DNA from 3 places in the Arthrobacter sp. YAF17 genome. Region 2 is predicted to be linked to each of the others. Evidence: riboswitches for the same ligand, from Rfam matches in the RefSeq annotation. Region 2 holds a riboswitch; each other region holds the start of a gene.
What was found. Region 2 has a riboswitch for cyclic di-AMP ahead of AB4Y67_RS06375 (NlpC/P60 family protein). Riboswitches for the same ligand answer to the same signal wherever they lie in the genome.

Region 1 (6,365 bases), on a different contig from region 2:
TGCAACAGGCCTCGGACCGTGTCCGCGATTTTGGCCGCGCCGGCGGCCGTTCCGATCCCCTTGAGGCACGCGGCCAGGGGGTCGGCACCCTGAACGCCAGGATCGTGGACGAGTCGGTCAGCAGTGCCGGTTTTCTCGCGGAGGACGCCACCCGCAGGTCACTCACCGCCGACGACGACGAGATCCTCCTGAAGCTCTCCCCCCGCGACCAGCCGGTCAACCGGATCCTGTCCGCCGGTTCCTACCGGCTGGTGGCCGCGAAGGCCCAGAACGGCGACGTGATGGTGACCGGACTCCCACTTGCGGAGAAGCAGAACACGCTGGCCTCCCTGGTCTGGACCACCGTGGTCGTGTCCGCCGGGGGCCTCGTAGTGATCGGCCTGGTCGGGACGGCACTCATCCGCCGGACCATGAAGCCGCTGGATCAGCTCTCCGAGGTGGCGACGCAGGTCTCGCGCCTTCCGCTCGACGCCGGGGAAGTGGGACTTGCCGTACGGGTTCCGGCGTCGGCAGCCCATCCGGGAACCGAGGTGGGCAGCGTTGGCCATGCCCTGAACCTGATGCTGGACAACGTCTCGAATGCCCTCGAAGCCCGGCAGGAGAGCGAGATGAAGGTGCGCCAGTTCGTGGCGGATGCCTCGCATGAATTGCGCACACCGCTGACCGCCATCCGCGGCTACACCGAGCTGATGCGGATGACCGAGCATTTCACCCCCGACGGGCAGAAGTCCCTGGCCCGTGTTCAGAGCCAGTCCGAGCGGATGACCACCCTGGTGGAGGACCTGCTCCTGCTCGCCCGGCTGGATGAGGGCCAGCCGCTCAAGCTCAGCGACGTGGACCTCACCCAGCTGGCCGTGGAGACGGTGAGCGACGAGAAGGTGATGGCCCCGGACCGCGTCTGGCAGTTGGAGCTTCCCGAAGAGCCTGTGGTGGTTCGCGGAGACGCCACCCAGCTCCACCAGGTGCTGGCCAATCTGCTCTCCAACGCCCGCAAGCACACGGGGCCCGGAACGACCGTGGTGACCGGCGTAGGGCGCACCCCGGACGGGAGTGCCCTGGTGACGGTGACCGACAACGGGCCCGGGATCGCCCCCGAGTTTTTGGACCGCGTCTTTGCGCGCTTCACCCGGGCGGATGCCTCCCGGAAGAATCCGGTGCCGGTGACGACGCCGGCCGTCGTCCGGCGGCCCTTGCCGCACCTGCCGCTGCGCCCACCCCGGTCTCCGTCCGCCGCCGCTGCTTCCGCAGGGACCCCTTCGCCGACTTCCGCCGAGGGAACCAGCGGGCTGGGACTCTCGATCGTGCAGTCGATTGTTGAGGCTCACGGGGGGACGGTCAGCGTGACGTCGGCGCCCGGCCGGACCGAGTTTGTGGTGCGGCTGCCCGCGCCGAACCCAGTCCATGGGGAGCATCCGACGGCGCAAGCCGCCACACCGTCGTCGTGACCTCCGTTACCTAAATGTGACTTAAGCAGGCTGCTCCTGTACGGTTTTTAGAGTGTGGCCATCACTGACGCCGCACATCCGGATGCACGCCAAACTCTGCCGCCTCCCGGATTCCGCTGCACCAGGCAGAGGCGGGGGACCCAGAGTTCCCGGGCATTTGCAGATCTTGCACCCTTGGGGTGAAGCCGACACGTGAGATTCCGTGCGGCCGGATGACCTCATCCGAACCCGACAGCTAACTCCGCAGGCGTTGAGAGGCGATCATGACTGAATTCAAGCCACAAACGCGCCCTGACGGCGTTACGAAGAAGACCCGCTCCGAGGTGTCCCGCCACCGCGCTGAACCGGCCAAGCCCGTTTCAGCCCTGTCCCGGCTTGCCAAGAACTTCGGCACCACCGGCCGCCGCGCGGCCGTTGTTGCCGCCGCCTGCGCGGTGCTCGTGGGGGTCGGCGCTGCCGGGCATGCCTCCGAGACGGCTGCCCGCAATGCCACCGCGGGCACGTCCACGGAAGCAGCCCCCACTGCGGATGCCCTGACGCACCTCGATTTTGAGCGCGTCCGGGTCGACAACCAGACCACCTTCCCCACCGGCGGCGCCGCGGCCCAGTCCACCGAAGTCAAGCCTGCCGAAGCACCGGCCCCGGCAGCTGCCCCGGCCCTGGCAGCTGCCCCGGCTCCCGCTCCCGCTCCGGCGGCTGCCCCGGCACCGGCACCGGCGCCCGCCCCCGTTGCCATCGACGACCCGGCCGGCGCGCAGGCCTACGCGGCCAGCCAGCTGGGATCCCACGGCTGGGCTGTAGACCAAATGCAGTGCCTCACGAAGCTCTGGACCAAGGAGTCTGACTGGAAGACGACGGCCACCAACAAGAGCAGCGGCGCCTACGGCGTGGCCCAGGCCCTACCGGCCGAGAAGATGGCCAGCGCGGGCGCTGATTACCGGACCAACTACCGGACCCAGATCAACTGGGGCCTGAAGTACGTCAAGGACCGCTACGGCTCACCGTGTGGCGCCCTGAACTTCCACTACGCCCACAACTGGTACTAAACACCAGAATGTCGGACTGAACTGAGGCCCCGGATCCCACTGGATCCGGGGCCTTAGCTCTGCCGGCGACAGCCCGCCGGAACCGCCGGGCCGTCCGGCCGGACCGTTCGGCTTAGGGCGGGTCTAGCCGTTGGGACGGTTGGGCAGGTACTGCACCGCCCATTTATTGCCGTCGGGATCGGCGAAGTAGACGAAGTGCCCCCAGTCCTGGATATCGACGTCGCTGACATCCACGCCGTTGTCCTTGAGCTGCCGGTGGGCGGCCTGAATGTCGCTGACCACCAACTGCAGGCTGGGGGCGGTGCCGGGCGGAGCGTCGTTGAGCCCCTCGCCGATGGCGATCGAGCAGCCGGAACCGGGCGGGGTCAGCTGGACGAAACGGATGCCGTCCATGGGCCGCTCGTCGTAGTCGGCGTTGAAACCGACCTTATTGACGTAAAAATCCTTGGCGCGGTCCACGTCGGACACAGGGACAAAGACAAGCTCAAGTTTCCAGTCCATGGGGCACAGGCTAGTCCCGGACAGCGAATTGCGGTAGGGCAACCCCAAGTGCGTGAACCCGCCGCGGCGGCGGGACCCAACCCCGTGGCTGGTTAGCCGGCCACCCCGTAGAGGCGGTCGCCGGCGTCGCCCAGGCCCGGGACGATGTAGGACTTCTCGTTGAGCTTCTCGTCGATGGAGGCGAGCACGATCGTCACGTTGGCGTCCGAGAGCTCTTCTTCCAGCTTCGCGAGGCCTTCCGGAGCGGCCAGCAGGCAGATGCAGGTGACGTCGGAGGCGCCGCGCTTGAAGAGGAACTTGATGGCCTCACGCAGTGTGCCGCCGGTGGCGAGCATGGGGTCCAGGACAAAGATCTGGCGATCGGTGAGGTCCTCGGGGAGACGCTCGGCATACGTGATGATGTCCAGGGTCTCTTCATCCCGGGCCATGCCCAGGAAGCCGACCTCGGCGGTGGGGACCAGCTTGGTCATGCCTTCGAGCATGCCGAGTCCCGCACGCAGGATGGGGACCACCAGCGGCGTGGGCTTGGTGAAAGCGGTGCCGATCGTGGTGCTGACCGGGGTCTCGATGGTGACCGGTTCGGTGCGGACTTCGCGGGTGGCCTCGTACGCCAGGAGCGTGACCAGTTCCTCGGTGAGCTGGCGGAAGACCGGGGACGGGGTGTTCTTGTCCCGCAGAACGGTGAGCTTATGGGCGACCAGCGGGTGGTCCACAACGAAAGTGCGCATGGGTCAAAACTATCACCCAGCGGCCGGTGGCCCGCCCGTGGGACCGCGGGCGCCGACGTCGTCCTTACCGCCGGACTGGCCCTCTTTGCCGGTGCCGCTGCCGGTGACCCCGTCGCCGTCTTTGAGGTGCGCGGGGTGGTCGAACGTGGGCGCGGGACCCGCCTGTTCCCGGTGCCGCAGCACATGGAAGAATCTGTGGGCCATGATCACGATCGCCACCCAGGCCAACCCCAGCAGCCATCCGAAGATCACATCGGTCATCCAGTGATGGCCCAGGAAGACCCGACTCATCCCCATTGCCGCCACGAAAACCACACCGGCAGCGATCAGGGCAACCCGCGCAATTGTGCGCTTCACCTGCAGGCAGGCGAGGTACACCACGAGACCGATCACCACCGTGGTGTTGAGCGTGTGTCCACTGGGGAACGACGGCGAGTCCTCGTAGGGAGGCACGGCGTCCGCGTGGTCGGGGCGGTTCCGGCCGATCAGTTTCTTGCCCAGCGTGGTGGCCGTGGTGGACACAGCTGCGGCGGCGCCGATAAGGATCAGCGGCCGCCAGGTCCGGGAGGCCCAGATGAGCCACGCCGTGAGGATACTGGCCAGGATCGGCATGCCGATTCCTCCGCCGATGTTGGTGAACCCTGTAACGAAGGAGTCCAATCCAGGGCTGCGGAGCTGTTCCATAAACGCCAGGGTTGGCTTGTCCAGATTCGCCAGGCCGGCGTCGTCCACCACGTTGTCGTAGACTTCGGCGCTGAGCACCGCCAGGAGAACCACCAGCACGCCACCCGCAAGCATCGTGACCCACAGGGCGGCGTAGGGCACAACCCACTTGCCCCAGCGCCGCATCAGCCAGCTCTCAGTCCTGGTGGTCACGTCCGTCTCCTGCCTCCTCCGTGCTGCACAGCTTGCTTAGTGTTCGAAACTATCATTGAGCCATGACTTCCCCTGAGCCCCGCCATGCCGAGTGGATGGGCCTTGCCCTGGGCGAGGCACGTGCCGCGCTGGCCACGGCGGACGTGCCGATCGGCGCCGTCGTCATCGGCCCCGACGGCACTGTGCTGGGCCGCGGACGCAACGAACGGGAGGCGCTCGGGGACCCGACGGCGCACGCTGAGATGGTGGCCATCCGCGCGGCTGCCGCGCGGCTGCAGGAACTCAGCGCCCAGGGCGGGAAGTCCGGTGACGGCTGGCGGCTGGAGGACTGCACCCTGGTGGTGACGCTGGAGCCCTGCGCCATGTGCGCCGGGGCCGTGGTGCTGGCCCGGATTCCCCGCGTGGTGTTCGGGGCATGGGACGAGAAGGCAGGGGCCGCCGGCTCCGTGTTCGACATTCTCCGCGAGCGCCGCCTCAACCACTGGGTGGAAGTGTACGGCGGGGTCAGGGAGCAGGAATGCGCGGTGCTGCTGCGGGACTTCTTCGCCGGGCACCGGGGCGCCTGAGCCTTCGCCATCGCGTCTCCCATGCCAGCGGCGTCCCGGCCGCGCTACCTGCCGGTGGCGGAGCCTGCTGCGGCCGCCAGGTTGTCGATCCGCTTCTGCCGGGTAGCCGGTGAGTCGAGGCTGAACGCGCGGAAGTCGCCCAGGTCCTCGCGGATCCAGTCCTCGGTTTCGGCGATCCGCCGGGTCACGGCGTCCGTGGGCGCGCGGAACAGCCAGGGCACGATCCGTTCCTTGCCGGGATCGTACTGCCACAGCCCGATGATCCGGCCCCGGTCGAAGATGGGATGGTCCGGCAGGTCCGCCTGAAGCGCCAGCGAGCCCAGAGCCTGGGTGTGCTGGTCCTCATCGGCCAGCAGTTCGGCGGCATTGCGCCGCAACAGCGCGAGGGAATCCGTTCCGGCGAGCAGCTGGATCTGTTCGTCCGCCGGTTCTTCGAATCCGCCGAGCCGTTCGACGTCGTCGGGCAGCATCCACAGCACGTCCCCGGCGGCGGTGGGAACCTCCACGGCGCCGGCCGCTGCCAGCGCCGCCTTGCTCTGGGCCACGGTGAACGCCGTGAACCACTGCGATTGTTTGAACGTGGCCCCTCCGGTCCAGCCCAGGTAGCGGCGGATCAGTTCGGCGCGGACCTCGTCGTCGTCGAGCGGGCTGGGCGGCAGGTTCCAGAGTTCGTAAGCATAGCGCTGCTGGTCCAGGCGCCCGTTGGCCGGGACGCGGCGGATCCGGCCCTGCGCCTGCAGGATGCCGAGGGCCGTGGGCAGCGTGGTGGCTGCACCTTTCTTTTTGCCTTCCTCGCCGAGGTTCCGTACGGATTCGCCGAGTTCCTCCTTGAGCTGCCGCGGGTCCAGCGGGACGGCGGCCTCGGCGAGCACGTGCAGCACCTGCTCCTCCAGCAGCGTGATCTCGCCGCGGTCCACCCCGAGCCTGCCGAGCACCCGGAATGCCTCGCCGGCATCCTTGCCCAGCTTGAGGGCCCAGGCGAAGTCGTCCCGGCCAAGGACGTAGGTGCAGCCGCGCGCGGTCGGCAGTTCCAGGATCCGGTGCGCCAGGACATCGGCGTCCACCTGTTCACGCCGGATGCCGGCGCGGGCGAAAAGCGTGAGGTAGGGATTGGCGCCGCCCACGGAGCGGGCCCAGCCCGCCCGGGCAAACACCTGCTCCGAGGTGCAGCCGGCCAGCGAGCCGTCCAGGCCCTGTTTGTGC
Region 2 (6,365 bases):
CTGGAGGTCGAGGAAATCCGGGATCCAGCGGCCGCCGGCCTTGATCCGGGCCGCGCGCTCCAGCGCTGCCGGGGAGAACAGGCCAAGCCACAGGCCTCCGTCGGAGGCGAAGTTCTTCTGCGGGGCGAAGTAGTAGACGTCCGTTTCGGCGACGTCGACATCCAACCCGCCGGCCGCCGAGGTGGCGTCAACCAGCACGAGGGAGCCTGCATCGGCGCCGGCCACACGCCGGACCGGAGCTGCCACGCCGGTGGACGTCTCGTTCTGCGGCCAGGCGTAAACGTCGACGCCGGCCTCAGCCCGGGCCGCCGGGCGGGTCCCCGGCTCGGACTTGATGATGGAGGAGTCCGCCAGGAAGGGCGCCTTGTGGGTGGCGGAGGCGAACTTCGAGCCGAATTCGCCGAAGGACAGGTGCTGGGCCTTGTTGTCCACGAGCCCGAAGCTGGCAATGTCCCAGAACGCTGTCGACCCGCCGACGCCCAGGATGACCTCATAGCCCTCGGGTGCGCGGAAGAACTGGCTCAGCCCGCTCCGGACCGATCCCACGAGGTTCTTGACCGGCGCCTGGCGGTGGGAGGTTCCCAGCAGCCCGGAAGCCGCAGCGAGGGCCTCTATCTGTTCCGGGCGGACCTTGGACGGTCCGGCGCCGAACCGGCCGTCCTTGGGCAGGAGGTTGGCGGGAATCGTGATGCTGGTGTCGCTCACAGTGGCTCCAATTTTCGGCTGGTACAAAGCGTGGCTTGGGAGGCGGCCCGGCAGGGTGGCTGCAACGAAGCCTTGCGTTTCATTCTGCCTGACTGCCCGGCGGGGGAGGCAAAAGAGCCCGTCATAGTCCGGTCACTGAGATTATCCGGAGTAATTCAAAATAGGCTAAGCTGACCTGCGAACGTACGGCGGACCCCGCCAGGGCGCAAGCAGCTCGCGGTACGGTGGGAACACGCAAGGACGGCGCTCGAGGAGCTGAGCTGAATGACGGATCTGATCGATACCACCGAGATGTATCTTCGGACCATTCTGGAACTTGAAGAAGAGAACATCGTTGCCCTCCGCGCCCGCATCGCCGAACGGCTGCGTCACTCGGGCCCCACTGTTTCCCAGACTGTCGGCCGCATGGAGCGCGACGGGCTGGTGGTCGTTTCCGGTGACCGGCACCTTGAACTGACGGAAACCGGCCGGAAACGTGCGATTGAGGTCATGCGCAAGCACCGCCTTGCCGAGCGCTTGCTGGCGGACGTCATCGGGCTCGACTGGGCCTATGTGCATGAGGAAGCCTGCCGCTGGGAACACGTCATGAGCGAGCGGGTGGAGCGGCGCATCTTCGAGCTGCTGGATCACCCCACGGTGTCTCCCTACGGCAACCCGATTCCGGGCCTCGCGGAACTCGGCGGCCCGCCATCCCAGCCCTGCGGGGATGGCGTGGTGAACCTTCTCGAAGCCATGGCCGGCTACGGTCCGGATTCCCGGGTCCGGGTCAACCGGCTGGCCGAGCCCATCCAGGTCGAACCGGAACTGCTCGTCCAGCTCGACGAAGGCGGTATCCGGCCCGGAGCCCTGGTGTCGCTGGAACGGGTAGGGGAGTACATCTCCGTCCGGGTACCCGATATCGAAGGCGCCCTGGAACTCCCGCCCGAGGTTGCGGCCCACGTCTTTGTTACCGTCGGTTAACAGGACTTAACCCACTGCTCATCGGACGACCCATGAGTTATGCACAGATTCGATAACGGATTTATCTCTGCGGGGCTTAATCGCCTATAGTTGATCTCTAGTACCGATACCAAAGCGTTATCTGATCCGAAGCCGAGCTCTGCCAGCGGATCAGTAGCAGAGTCACCTTCTGGCAGGGGCGGGGGAACCACTTCCGGCTGTTCATCAGCCTTGGGGTGAAGTCCGTCAGCGGCAAGCACACACCACAGAGGGACTCTTTGGATGCCTCTGTGTCTGGACGCCTGCCACGGCGGACCGGGTCTTTGAACTCTCTGACCCGAATCCGACAGCTAACTCCGCAGGCTCTCCAGAGAGGAACCGTTTTTGACCACCCAGACCGCCAGGGGCCGCCGTCGTGCGACCGGTCCCGCTCCGGAGCCGCGACCGGCCGTCGCCGTCCTGGCCGACCGCCCACGTGACGCGCACCGCGACGAACGCAGGGGCCGCCGCAGCCCGTTCCGCCAGGTAACAGACTTTGCCGCCGCCAGCGGCGTTGGGCAAAAGGCCGGCATTGCACTCGCCGCTACGGGACTGGTCCTCACCGTCACCGTCCCCGCCACTGGCCCCGTTATGGCCACCAACGCGGGGTCGACGGGATCCATCTCGGCCGCAGTCCAGCCTGATGTCACGGCTGGCGAGGCCAAAATCGACTTCAACCGGACCGCCGTCACCACCCAGGGCGACCCGGACGGAAAGCTCAAGCAGTTGCTGAGTGCCCAGTCCGTCGGTTCGATCACCCGCGCGGCCTCCGCCGGAAGCCTCGGGGCGCCGCTGGCCCAGTTGAAAACCGCGTCACCCTTTGGATATCGCGTCAGCCCCATTACAGGCGGCTCCGGCGAGTTCCACCGTGGCCAGGACTATTCCGCCCAGTGCGGCACGGCCGTCCTGGCTGCAGCCAGTGGGACCGTGACGTTCACCGGCTGGCACCCCTACGGCGGCGGCAACCGTGTCGTGATCGACCATGGCAACGGCCTGGAGACCACCTACAACCACTTGTCCTCAGCCACCGTCAAGGTTGGCCAGCAGGTCTCCCGCGGCGAGGTCGTGGCGATGAGCGGCACCACAGGCGCCTCCACGGGCTGCCACCTTCACTTCGAGGTAATGGTCAACGGCGAAGTTGTCGACCCGACCGGCTGGCTGTAACAAAGCTGATCGGACGCTCTCGCATTCTTGTGACACGCCGTGATCCGAATGTGACATTGAGTCCCAACTGTTGTAAGTTTGACCTACGCCAACTTTTCCGAAGTTGGCGCTCTTGAGTGGATTGCCTAGCTCTGCCACCGCTCAAGGTCCGTTCGCATTACATCGTCTGGCAGGGGCGGGGGAACCAATTTTGGCCTTCTAAAGAAGGCCTTGGGGTTAAGTCGCAAAGCTTCCCAGGAAGCAGCGCGGCCGGGTGACTCCCATCCGAATCCGACAGCTCACCTCGCAGGCATTGGGAGAGGCTACTTTCGTGTCTTCACGCCACAATGCTGCGCGTCACCGCGCTTGCGCGGCTCTTACGAGCCCGCTGAAATCCGACTCCTCGGTTGCCCTTGCCGGCGCCCGGAACGGATCTCACACCGCCGTCTCAATCTCTGCTGAGTCCGGCCCGCAGGCCCTGCACCTGCACGCAGTTCCCGCTTTTGGCGCGTCTTCGCAGTACACCCTTCGCTAAGTAACCCACTTCGGGGCGATCCGGCGTACCCCCAAGATGCCGGAGCGTCCTCAGCACGCGCCTGAAAAGCGCGGCCACAGGATCACGAAAGAGAGAACTTAATGACTACTCGTGCAAACGCACGGCACCGCGCCGAGGTCACCAAGACCAACTCGCTGGCTGTTATTGCCAAGGCTGTCGGCGACAACGCCGGTGGCGTGGGCCGCCAGGCAGCAGTCATCGCTGCTGCTTCCGGCCTCGTCCTGACCAGCGGCATCGCAGCCAACGCTGCTGAGGCCAACGTTCAGCGCGAATCCACCTCCGCTTCCACGCTCGAAGTCCAGTCCGCCGCCCCCGCGGCCATCTCGGCGGCTTCCAGCATCTCGATCGCTTACGACAAGACCGAAGTCGCCACCATTGCTGCCCCCGTCAAGGCGAAGCCCGTCGTGAAGGTCCAGGAAACGCCCACCGCCAACACCGCCGGCACCAAGGTCGGCGCCGCCGCCACCGCTTCCGTGGCCGGCGCCAAGGCTCCGGCCGGCGTCGCCAGCGGCATGGGCGCCACGATTGCCGCTGCCGCCTACGCCCAGATCGGCGTTGGCCAGGATTGCACCGCACTCGCAACGAACGCGCTGGCTGCTGCAGGCATCAACTACCACGGCTGGCCGGCAGGTTACCTGTCCCTCGGCCGCACCGTGAGCGCCGCCGAGGCACAGCCGGGCGACCTCGCGTACTACCAGAACGGTGGCGCGGGCATGGCCCACATCGCTGTTTACGTCGGCAACGGCATGGCAGTTCACGGCGGTTGGAACGGTGGGACCACTTCCCTCCAGACCGTAAACGTCGGCTCCGGCCCGGTCTTCATCCGCGTCGGCGGCTAAGGACAACAGCTTTTTACGCAAAGGACCCCTGCCATGCGGCGGGGTCCTTTGCGTTGCCGCAACGTGAACTTCAGCCGACACGGGCCACGGCCAGCAAAAAAAGATTCGGTGAAACGGCACCTCGGTGTTTACTCTTGTTTTGTCGATCCATAGCCCGACCATGCAGAGGGCAGCCGGCCCTCGTGCCCCTGGCGGGTGCGGCCGTGAAGAGGTATGCGGATGCGCACTCTCGTTCTGAATGCTGGATATGAACCGCTGGCGGTTGTGACCTTCCGCCGGGCGCTCGTCCTTGTGCTGACTGGAAAGGCCAGTGTCGTGGCGGAAGGCGACGATCCCGTCGTTGGACCGCAGGACGTCCTTGGCCGGCCCTCGGTGATTCTGCTGAATCGCTACATCAGGCCCCGGTACAACACCCTGACGACCGTCAGCCGCCGCGGCGTGCTCCGCCGGGACGGGCACCGTTGCGCCTATTGCGGCAAGGCCGCCCACACCATCGATCATGTCCAGCCCAAATCCAGGGGTGGTGCGGATTCGTGGGAAAACCTCGTCGCCGCCTGCCTGCGCTGCAACAACGCCAAAGGCGACCACACGCCCGCCGAAATGGGATGGAAGCTCAGCTTCAGCCCCGCGCCCCCCAAGGGCGCAACCTGGCAGATCAAGGAGCTGGAGAAGCCCACCCCGGCCTGGGACCCGTTCCTGCTGCCGGAATCTGCCGCCTGAAACGGCGCCGCCGGCTGACCGTCGGGCCGGACTTCATCGCTTGCCGGCTGGTGGCCGATCTTTGCGACGCGGCGTCCGCGCCGGAGCGCGTTAGGCTGGGCCGGTGGAATTCGATGCAGTCATCCTTTCCGGGGGCCGGTCCTCCCGGCTGGGCGGCGTGCCCAAATCGGGGCTGATGCACGACGGCGCCACCCTCCTTGATCGTGCCCTGCAGGCCGCGCGGGGCGCGGCGGCAGTCGCCGTCGTCGGACCGGACCCGGGAACGTTGCCGGAAGGCGTGCTGAGTTGCCGGGAGGACCCGCCCTTTGCCGGACCGGCCGCAGCCATCGCGGCAGGCCTCTCCGCCCTGGAAAGGCACCGCGGTGCGGCCGGCCGCCCCCGGCCAGCGGCGCCGTTCACCCTGGTCCTGGCCTGTGACATGCCCCGGGCGGGCGCCGCTGTCCGGGCCTTGCTGGAAGCGGCAGGGGAAGCTCCTCCGGATGGCGGGCTGATGGCGGTGGCCGCCGACGGGCGTCGGCAGCCGCTGCTGGGTTTATATGGCACGGTTGCGCTACAACGGTGCGCCCGTGAAGCCGGGAAGCGCGGCACACTCGAAAACGCCTCGGTGTTCGCCCTTCTTGCTAGTCTGGAGGTGCGGGAAGTCAGCGTGCCCGGGGGGTCTACGGATGATGTGGATACCTGGGACGATGCGTCCGCATTAGGGGTAACCGTTCCACTCGGCAGCCATGGCCGCGACAGCCATGAGGCGGCCACCCGGCCCGGGGCTCCCCGGCAGAATTCGACCTTGGAGGCAAGCGGTGAAGAGCCAGGATGAAACACTGGAAGACTGGTGCCGTGCCCTGCTTCAGGCCCTGGAACTGGAAGACGTCGAGGTAGATGTGAACGCGGTTCTGGCTTTGGCCGGGGTGGCGGCGCACTCCGTGGTCCGCCCGGCCGCGCCCCTGACGACGTTCATCGCCGGTTTCGCGGCAGGCCTGGCCTCAGGCTCCGGTCAGGCCACCGATGCGGTCTCGATGCAGGCAGCAATGGGCGTGGCCGGCAAACTCGCCAAAGACTACGCAGCCAACGAAGCCTCCGGAGCATGACGCCTGCACCCCCTTCCGGCAGCGCAGCTGCCGCCGGGGATGAGCATGCCGGCGACATGCCCGCTGTAAGCCGCTCCGGTGCGACTCCCGGGGGTGGAGCCAGCGGCCCCGCCCCGGTCGAGGAACCTGAGGTGCCGCACCGGCACCTCGCGCACACCTGGCAGGAAGCCTGGCAGCTCGCCTTCGACTGCGCAGACCCCATCCCCGCCGCGCCCACTGCCCTTCGTGACGCCTTGGGGAGAAAACTCGCTGCCGACGTGGAAGCGCTCGCGGACATGCCGCACTACGCCTCGTCCGCCATGGACGGCTGGGCCGTCAACGGCAGCGGGCCCTGGATCC
Region 3 (6,365 bases), on a different contig from region 2:
GCGGTACAGCTTCCGCTGCCGGGTGGCGAGGTCGACGCCGTAAGCCGGATTGTTGAGGATGAGGTGTGAAACGTAGTCGCAGAAGTAGGGTGCAATTTCCGCGCCGGCGCAGCCCTGCCGGCCCGGCGTGATCTTAAGGTCGACGCCGGTGGCGATGGCGGCGTCGTACTCGGCTTGGACGATCATCCTCTGGCTGAGCATCTTGGCCAGGACCTCGTCGCGGCGCCGGAGGGAGTTGTCCGGATAGACGGAGGGGTCGTAGAAGCTGGGGCTGTTCACCAGGCCGGCGAGCAGGGCGGCCTGCGGCAGGGTGAGGTCCTTGGCAGTGGTGCTGTAGAAGTAACGCGCCGCGGCCTCTATGCCGTAGGCATCCCGGTTGAAGAACACGATGTTGAGGTAGCCCTCGAGGATCTGATCCTTGCTGTAATTTTTCTCCAGTTCGATGGCCAGCTTGATCTCGCGAATCTTGTCCCCGACGGTCTTCTGGCCCCCGCGGATGACCTCGTCGCCGCGGTCCGCCGACACGAGGGACTCGGTGACGACGTTGGCGACGTACTGCTGGGTCAGTGTGGACGCGCCCTGCCGGCCGCCACCGGTCAGATTGGAGGACAGCGCCCGCAGTATCCCTTGGGGGTCTACGCCGGCATGTTCGTAGAAGCGTCGGTCCTCGACGGCGATGATCGCATCCTTGATGTACGGGGACATGTCGGCCAGGCTGACCCGCACACGGTTCTCTGCGTAGAAATTGGCGATCAGTTTCCCGTCCGCGCTCAGCACTTTGGTTGACTGCGACGGCGGATCAACCGTCAGCCCCGAGGGGAGCTGGTTGAAGAACTTGATCGAGTTGCTGCCGGCAACTCCGGCGGCGGCAACACCGGGGACCACCAGGCCGGCAACCAGGACGCCGCAGAGCGCGCTCACTGTGAAGTATCCGAGAATTGCCCAGAGAGCCACGGCGAGACGAGATCGGGTTCGTCTTCTCAGCTCCATCTTTCCCCCACTTGTCACGCTCTAAAATGTGGTCAAACATGCCCCGCTTCACCCCTGTCCGGATCGATTCAGATCCCGGAGCGCCTCACCGCCGTCGTCGGCTGTGGCGTTCCGCCCGGTGCCGCAGTAATCCCATGTCCATAACATAGGACCGCCTGGCCGGCCGGCGCCACACCCTGACCGGATGAACCAGACAGAACGCGCGGAGAACCCGTGTTCTCCGTGGTGATGCCTTGACACTGACTTTGGCCCACGCAGAAACTGAAAGGTCCAGGCTGCTCAGTGAAGCTAGGGAATGGAAAGACAATGGCCGGTACAGATTCGTTCGTGATTGTGGTTGGTTTTGACGGTTCCGAGAATTCTCAGAATGCGCTGACGTGGGCTGTGGATGAGGCCCGGCAGCGCAACGGCCAGATCCGTCTGGTCACGGCCTGGAGCAAGCCCCCGCTTGCCTGGTATGCGGCGGTCCTGGAAACGGCCGCCGGCGAAATCGTGGCAGAGGATTCCCCGCAAGGAATCGCGGAAGCCCTGCAGGCCGGGGCCCTAAAAACGGCCGAGGGCGCGGGAGTCGAAGCCACCGGGCAGGTCGTTCACAACGATTCACCGGCAGCAGCAGTAGTCGACGCCGCCAAGGATGCGGATCTGGTGGTGGTCGGCTTCCGCGGGCACGGCGGATTTCCCGGCCTGCACCTGGGCTCAGTCGCCACCCAGATCATCACCCACGCACCGTGTCCGGTCCTCGTCGTCCGTCCCAAAGCCGCCTGAGGCGCGGACCGTCGTCGTCCGCAGTCGCTTGTGCCACCGGGAGCCGGGGCGCGCAATGGCCTGCCTGCCGGGAGTCTTCAGCAACCGTTGAAAGGGCGCGGGGGAGCGCCTACGATGTGGCCACAACCCCATTCTGGGGACCAACTCCGGGACCCGCCGCCAAAGTGGCTTTGACACACTTTGCCTTGCCCGAGTCCTGGATATGACAGGACGGGAAGGGTCATGACTAAGTATCTGTTCGAAGCGAACTACGTGGGCGAGGGCATCAAGGGCCTCATGCGCGAAGGGGGAACGAAGCGCCGTGACGCGCTGGTCGATGCCCTCAAATCCGTGGGCGGATCGCTCGAATGCTTCTACTACGCCTTCGGGGAGAGGGACGTACTGGGGGTCTTCGAGGTCCCGTCGCCGTCCGATGCCGCCGCGCTTTCGCTTCTTATCAACTCATCGGGCTCTGTGAACGTTCGCCTGAAGCCGCTCCTGACGCCGGAGGATCTTGACGACGCGGCCAAGAAGACACCGACGTACCGGGCCCCCGGGCAGTAGGCGCCGGACCCAGCCGACACCGGACTTCGCTGCCCCGCGGTTACGGGGTAGACAGGGCACGACGGCGTCGGGCCACTTGGGTGCTGGGCGTCCCCGCCGCAGGATGCGAAACAATGGCCCCATGAGTGATGCCGGCGACTTCATCGACCTTGCGCTCCAGCGCGAGTCGTCGTGGGGCCGGGCCGAGGAGTCCGAGGCCAGGCACGGAAGTGGCCACGGGTACTACGGCGCATCGGTCGGAGCCGTGCGCGGAACTGTCCGCGATGCCCTCCGGCGCTATCCGGACCTCACGCACGATGACATCACGGCGCTTAGCTCCGAGCTGTGGCAGGTGGCGGTCTTCGAACGCCGCCTCGCTGCCGTCGTCCTCCTGCAATCGAGCGTCCGGCTGCTGACCAACACCGACCTGACGCGGATCGAAGGCTTCGTCCGGAGCGCACAGCTAAGCGCCCTGGTGGATCCGCTCGCCACCGACGTCGTCGGCCCCCTGATGGCGGGTCTCGACGTCGTCGGCAGGGTCCGCGCGGACAGCGTTCTGGACCGCTGGGGGAGGGATCCTGACGGCTGGCTGCGCCGCGCCGCCGAGATGGCCAGGCGCCGGCCCGAGCTGGATTCTGACCGCCCGTAACGCCAGGGCAAATTTCCCTAGCTTCCCGGCCGGCGCTCCACCACGGCGTAGGCCTTTTCGTCGAAGAACTCCCAGTCGGTGACCACCATGAAACCCAACGCGTCCACGCGGTCGTTGAGGACGTGGACATCGAAGCCGCCGTCACGGGGCTCAGCGTCCCAGGTGGAGACGTGGACCTCCCCGTTTTCCAGTACCAGCAGCTCGGTGTTGACGTTGAAGTCCTCCGGCGGTTCATTGCTCAGCTGGCAGATGGCAACGCAGTGCGTGTTGACGTCGGGATTGTTCATTTGGGGCCTCCGCTTCTGGGAACGGTGATGCCAATATCCTATTCCCGAATCGGCGTCTGGCGTGGGGAAAGACCGCCCGCAACACCTTCCCGCCGTTACCTCAATGTGACATGCCGTGATCATTCCGTTACCGTTGTTAGGTGCCTGTTGTTTCCGAGACGGGCTCTCCCCAGCCGATTGCCTAACTCTGCCGCGGCCGTGGGGATAACTCGCAGCAACGTCCGGCAGAGACGGGGAAACCACTTTTGACCCACTGTTAGTCAGGGGTCTTGGGGTGAAGCCGCACGGCCCGCAATGATCGGGCCCGAGTGCGGCCGGGTGCCTCCCATCCGAATCCGACAGCTCACCTCGCAGGCATTGGGAGAGGCTCCTTTTAATGATTTCCAGCAATACCCATGCGCCCAAGCGCGCCGATCTTCGCAGCAAACGCCGTACCGCCGGGACCATCGGCCGCCAGGCCGCAGTTCTCGTCGCCGCTTCCGGAATGGTGCTTAGCGGCGCCATGGCCGCCAACGCAGCCGATGCGCCGGCCAAGCGCGACGCCGCCCCGGCGTCGTCCGTTGACGTCAAGGGCCAGGTCGGCGCACCGGTCATGGCGGACTCCGCTGTCCAGATCACTTTCGAGCGCCCCGCCGTTGAGACGGCACCGGCGCCCGTGGTCGAGGCCCCCAAGCCCGCGGCCGCTCCGAAGGCCCCGGCAGCACCGGCCGCCGCAGCTCCTGCCGCGAAGGCGACGGTGAAGGTCCAGTCGGCCCCCGCCCCCGCCGCTGCCCCGGCAGCCGGTGGAGTCAACGCCACACTGCTGTCCATGGCATACGGCCAGATCGGCATCACCCAGGACTGCACCGCCATGGTGGAGAAGGCCCTGAACGCTGCCGGCATCCCGGTCGGCGACATCGGCCCGACGGCCTTCCTGAAGTACGGCCAGGTCGTCTCCACTCCGCAGCCCGGCGACATCATCGTCCAGTCCGGCCACGTTGCCATCTACGCCGGCAACGGCCAGGCAATCAGCGGCGGCATGAACGGCGTCAACGCCACCATGGCGCACCCGCTGTCCTGGCTGACGGCCACCGGTCCCGTGACGTTCGTCCGCGCCGGCTAAGCAGTACCGCTAACAGCACGCAGAAGACCGGTCGATCGGGTGCCTTGGGGGCAGCGGATCACCGGTCTTTTGCGTGTCCGCCATCCGGCTCGGCCGCGTACCGCAGCAGAATTACGCCGTTCCCGAAGGTGCGGCTCTCCAGCAGCCGGAGCGACGTCAGGCCATCCGTCTCCTTGAAGAGGGGCGTCCCGCGTCCAATCAGAACCGGATGGACGTAGATCCGGTACTCGTCGATCAGGCCGAGCAGTCGGAACGCCGCCGAGAGGTTGGCGCCGCCGAGTGCGAGGTCGCCGCCGGGCTGGTCCTTGAGTTTCATGACGTCCCCGACGACGACGTCGCGCACCACCTCGGTATTCCAGCCCGCCTTCGCAAGTGTCCTGGAGTAGACGATCTTGGGCATGTCCCGCCAGATTCCGGCGAACTCGCTCTCGGGGGCTGAGTTCGAGGGGTCCAGGTCCGCCGTCGGCCAGTACTCGGCCATCATCTCGTAGGTGACCCGGCCGTCCAGAAAGCCGCCCATCGTCCGCAGCAAGTCGTTGAAGTGGGTGTGCAGTTCCTCATCGACCCGATGCCAGCTCAGGTCCTGGTCCGGGCCCTCGATGAATCCGTCCAGGGACACTTGCATCATCAAAATGACCTTGCGCATCGCGGGCTCCTTCAGTGGGCTGCAGGGGTTCCAGCGTACGACGCCGGGCGCGGACGCGGCATGGGGATACTGCCCGACGCCGGGCGGCAGCATACTGCCGGATTGGCCATCCCTGGGGCGGACGCGGGGCAAATGGCATCGGCTGACACACCCGCCCTGCGGGCGCCGAACCTTGCGCTCAGGCCGTGCCCGGGGCAGAATGCATTAGATTTAGAGCCGCACCGCGGTTCCTTTCGTTCGAAGGAAGAGTATGCCGGCGAACCTGCCTGTGGCGTTTGCGGACTTTGCGCCGCCACCGATGTGCCGGCGGTGAGGCCCGGTGGATTCCTGGGGGCCGGGCCGGCATTACAGCAGCGGCCGACACACACATGAGACCACCGAGGGTGCGGGGCCGCGTGTGCTCCGGCGCCTTGGCGGAATCCGCCCGCAGTTCCTGATCATGCTGGTGACGGTCCTCGCCCTGGTCTCGGCCGTGAGCGTTTACGCCACCGTCCAGTCCCGGGTAGCGGTCGACGCCGTCGTTCCGCAGGCCGCGACCGAATCCGCCACTGCGGGTGCCGCCGGAGGGGCCGACGCACGGTCGGTCACCGGCGGGGCGCCGTCGGCAGCGACTCCGTCACCGACTGCTTCGACACCGGCCCCGACGCCCGCCGTCGTCGTTCCTCCCAAGAGCCTCATCGGACCGGCGCTCGACGCGGAAATTAACGCGATCATCCAGGCCAACAGCGCCTATCGGGTGGGGGTGGCCCTCATCGATCTCAGCGACGGCGAGGTGCACGAGTACGGGGTGAAGACCAAGTTTGTGGCCGCCAGTACCGGGAAGGTCCTCGCCGCCGAGGCCTACTACCATCTGGTGGAAACCGGTAAGGCGTCGCTGACGGCCCGGATGGGGTCGTCGACCGCGGGCCAGCAGATCCGGCAGATGATCCAGCAAAGCAACAACGAATCGTGGGCGCTGATCCTGGCCGCCGTCGGCCACAAGGGACTGACCGACTACGCGGCCTCGCTGGGCATCCCCTATGACCGGACGGTAAACGGACTGACTCCGGCAGAGATGGCGAAGACCCTCTCCGGGCTGTACAGCGGCCGGCTGCTCAACGCCGCGAACACCGCCCAGTTGCTGTCCTACATGCAGAACACCAATTACGAGACGATGATCCCGGCCGCCGCACCCCCGGGGATCAACGTCTTCCATAAGTACGGTCTGCTCAACGGCAATCTCCACGACGCGAGCATTCTGGTGCAGGGGGAGCGGGCCGTCGTGTTTGTGGTCTACACCCTGGGCCGGGACATGTCGGACATGGCGGCACGGACCCGTGTCATCCAGCAGCTCACCGGCAAGGTCGCCGCCGGGGTCTTTTGACGAAGCACCGGCTTCCCAACCGGGCCGTTCACTAATCGGCC

Region 1: linked by a shared signal. The riboswitch ahead of AB4Y67_RS09955 (hypothetical protein) and the one ahead of AB4Y67_RS06375 (NlpC/P60 family protein) in region 2 are both predicted to bind cyclic di-AMP.
Region 3: linked by a shared signal. The riboswitch ahead of AB4Y67_RS02725 (NlpC/P60 family protein) and the one ahead of AB4Y67_RS06375 (NlpC/P60 family protein) in region 2 are both predicted to bind cyclic di-AMP.

What each region holds. Positions count from the first base shown of each region.
Region 1 is NZ_JBFRDB010000010.1:5,501-11,865, forward strand. Features, by position in the region: gene AB4Y67_RS09950 (ATP-binding protein) at 1-1,445, shown strand, start outside; cyclic di-AMP (ydaO/yuaA leader) riboswitch at 1,550-1,710, shown strand; gene AB4Y67_RS09955 (hypothetical protein) at 1,709-2,491, shown strand; gene AB4Y67_RS09960 (glyoxalase superfamily protein) at 2,615-2,992, opposite strand; gene upp (uracil phosphoribosyltransferase) at 3,085-3,720, opposite strand; gene AB4Y67_RS09970 (phosphatase PAP2 family protein) at 3,733-4,596, opposite strand; gene AB4Y67_RS09975 (nucleoside deaminase) at 4,659-5,162, shown strand; gene AB4Y67_RS09980 (DNA glycosylase AlkZ-like family protein) at 5,207-6,365, opposite strand, start outside.
Region 2 is NZ_JBFRDB010000005.1:99,274-105,638, reverse strand. Features, by position in the region: gene serC (phosphoserine transaminase) at 1-705, opposite strand, end outside; gene AB4Y67_RS06385 (metal-dependent transcriptional regulator) at 970-1,665, shown strand; cyclic di-AMP (ydaO/yuaA leader) riboswitch at 1,811-2,024, shown strand; gene AB4Y67_RS06380 (M23 family metallopeptidase) at 2,029-2,847, shown strand; cyclic di-AMP (ydaO/yuaA leader) riboswitch at 2,984-3,153, shown strand; gene AB4Y67_RS06375 (NlpC/P60 family protein) at 3,463-4,221, shown strand; gene AB4Y67_RS06370 (HNH endonuclease) at 4,441-4,941, shown strand; gene mobA (molybdenum cofactor guanylyltransferase) at 5,045-5,755, shown strand; gene AB4Y67_RS06360 (DUF6457 domain-containing protein) at 5,739-6,026, shown strand; gene AB4Y67_RS06355 (molybdopterin-binding protein) at 6,023-6,365, shown strand, end outside.
Region 3 is NZ_JBFRDB010000001.1:575,940-582,304, reverse strand. Features, by position in the region: gene AB4Y67_RS02750 (transglycosylase domain-containing protein) at 1-990, opposite strand, end outside; gene AB4Y67_RS02745 (universal stress protein) at 1,297-1,755, shown strand; gene AB4Y67_RS02740 (GYD domain-containing protein) at 1,978-2,298, shown strand; gene AB4Y67_RS02735 (DNA alkylation repair protein) at 2,420-2,926, shown strand; gene AB4Y67_RS02730 (hypothetical protein) at 2,944-3,213, opposite strand; cyclic di-AMP (ydaO/yuaA leader) riboswitch at 3,414-3,584, shown strand; gene AB4Y67_RS02725 (NlpC/P60 family protein) at 3,590-4,315, shown strand; gene AB4Y67_RS02720 (dihydrofolate reductase family protein) at 4,374-4,961, opposite strand; gene AB4Y67_RS02715 (serine hydrolase) at 5,359-6,324, shown strand.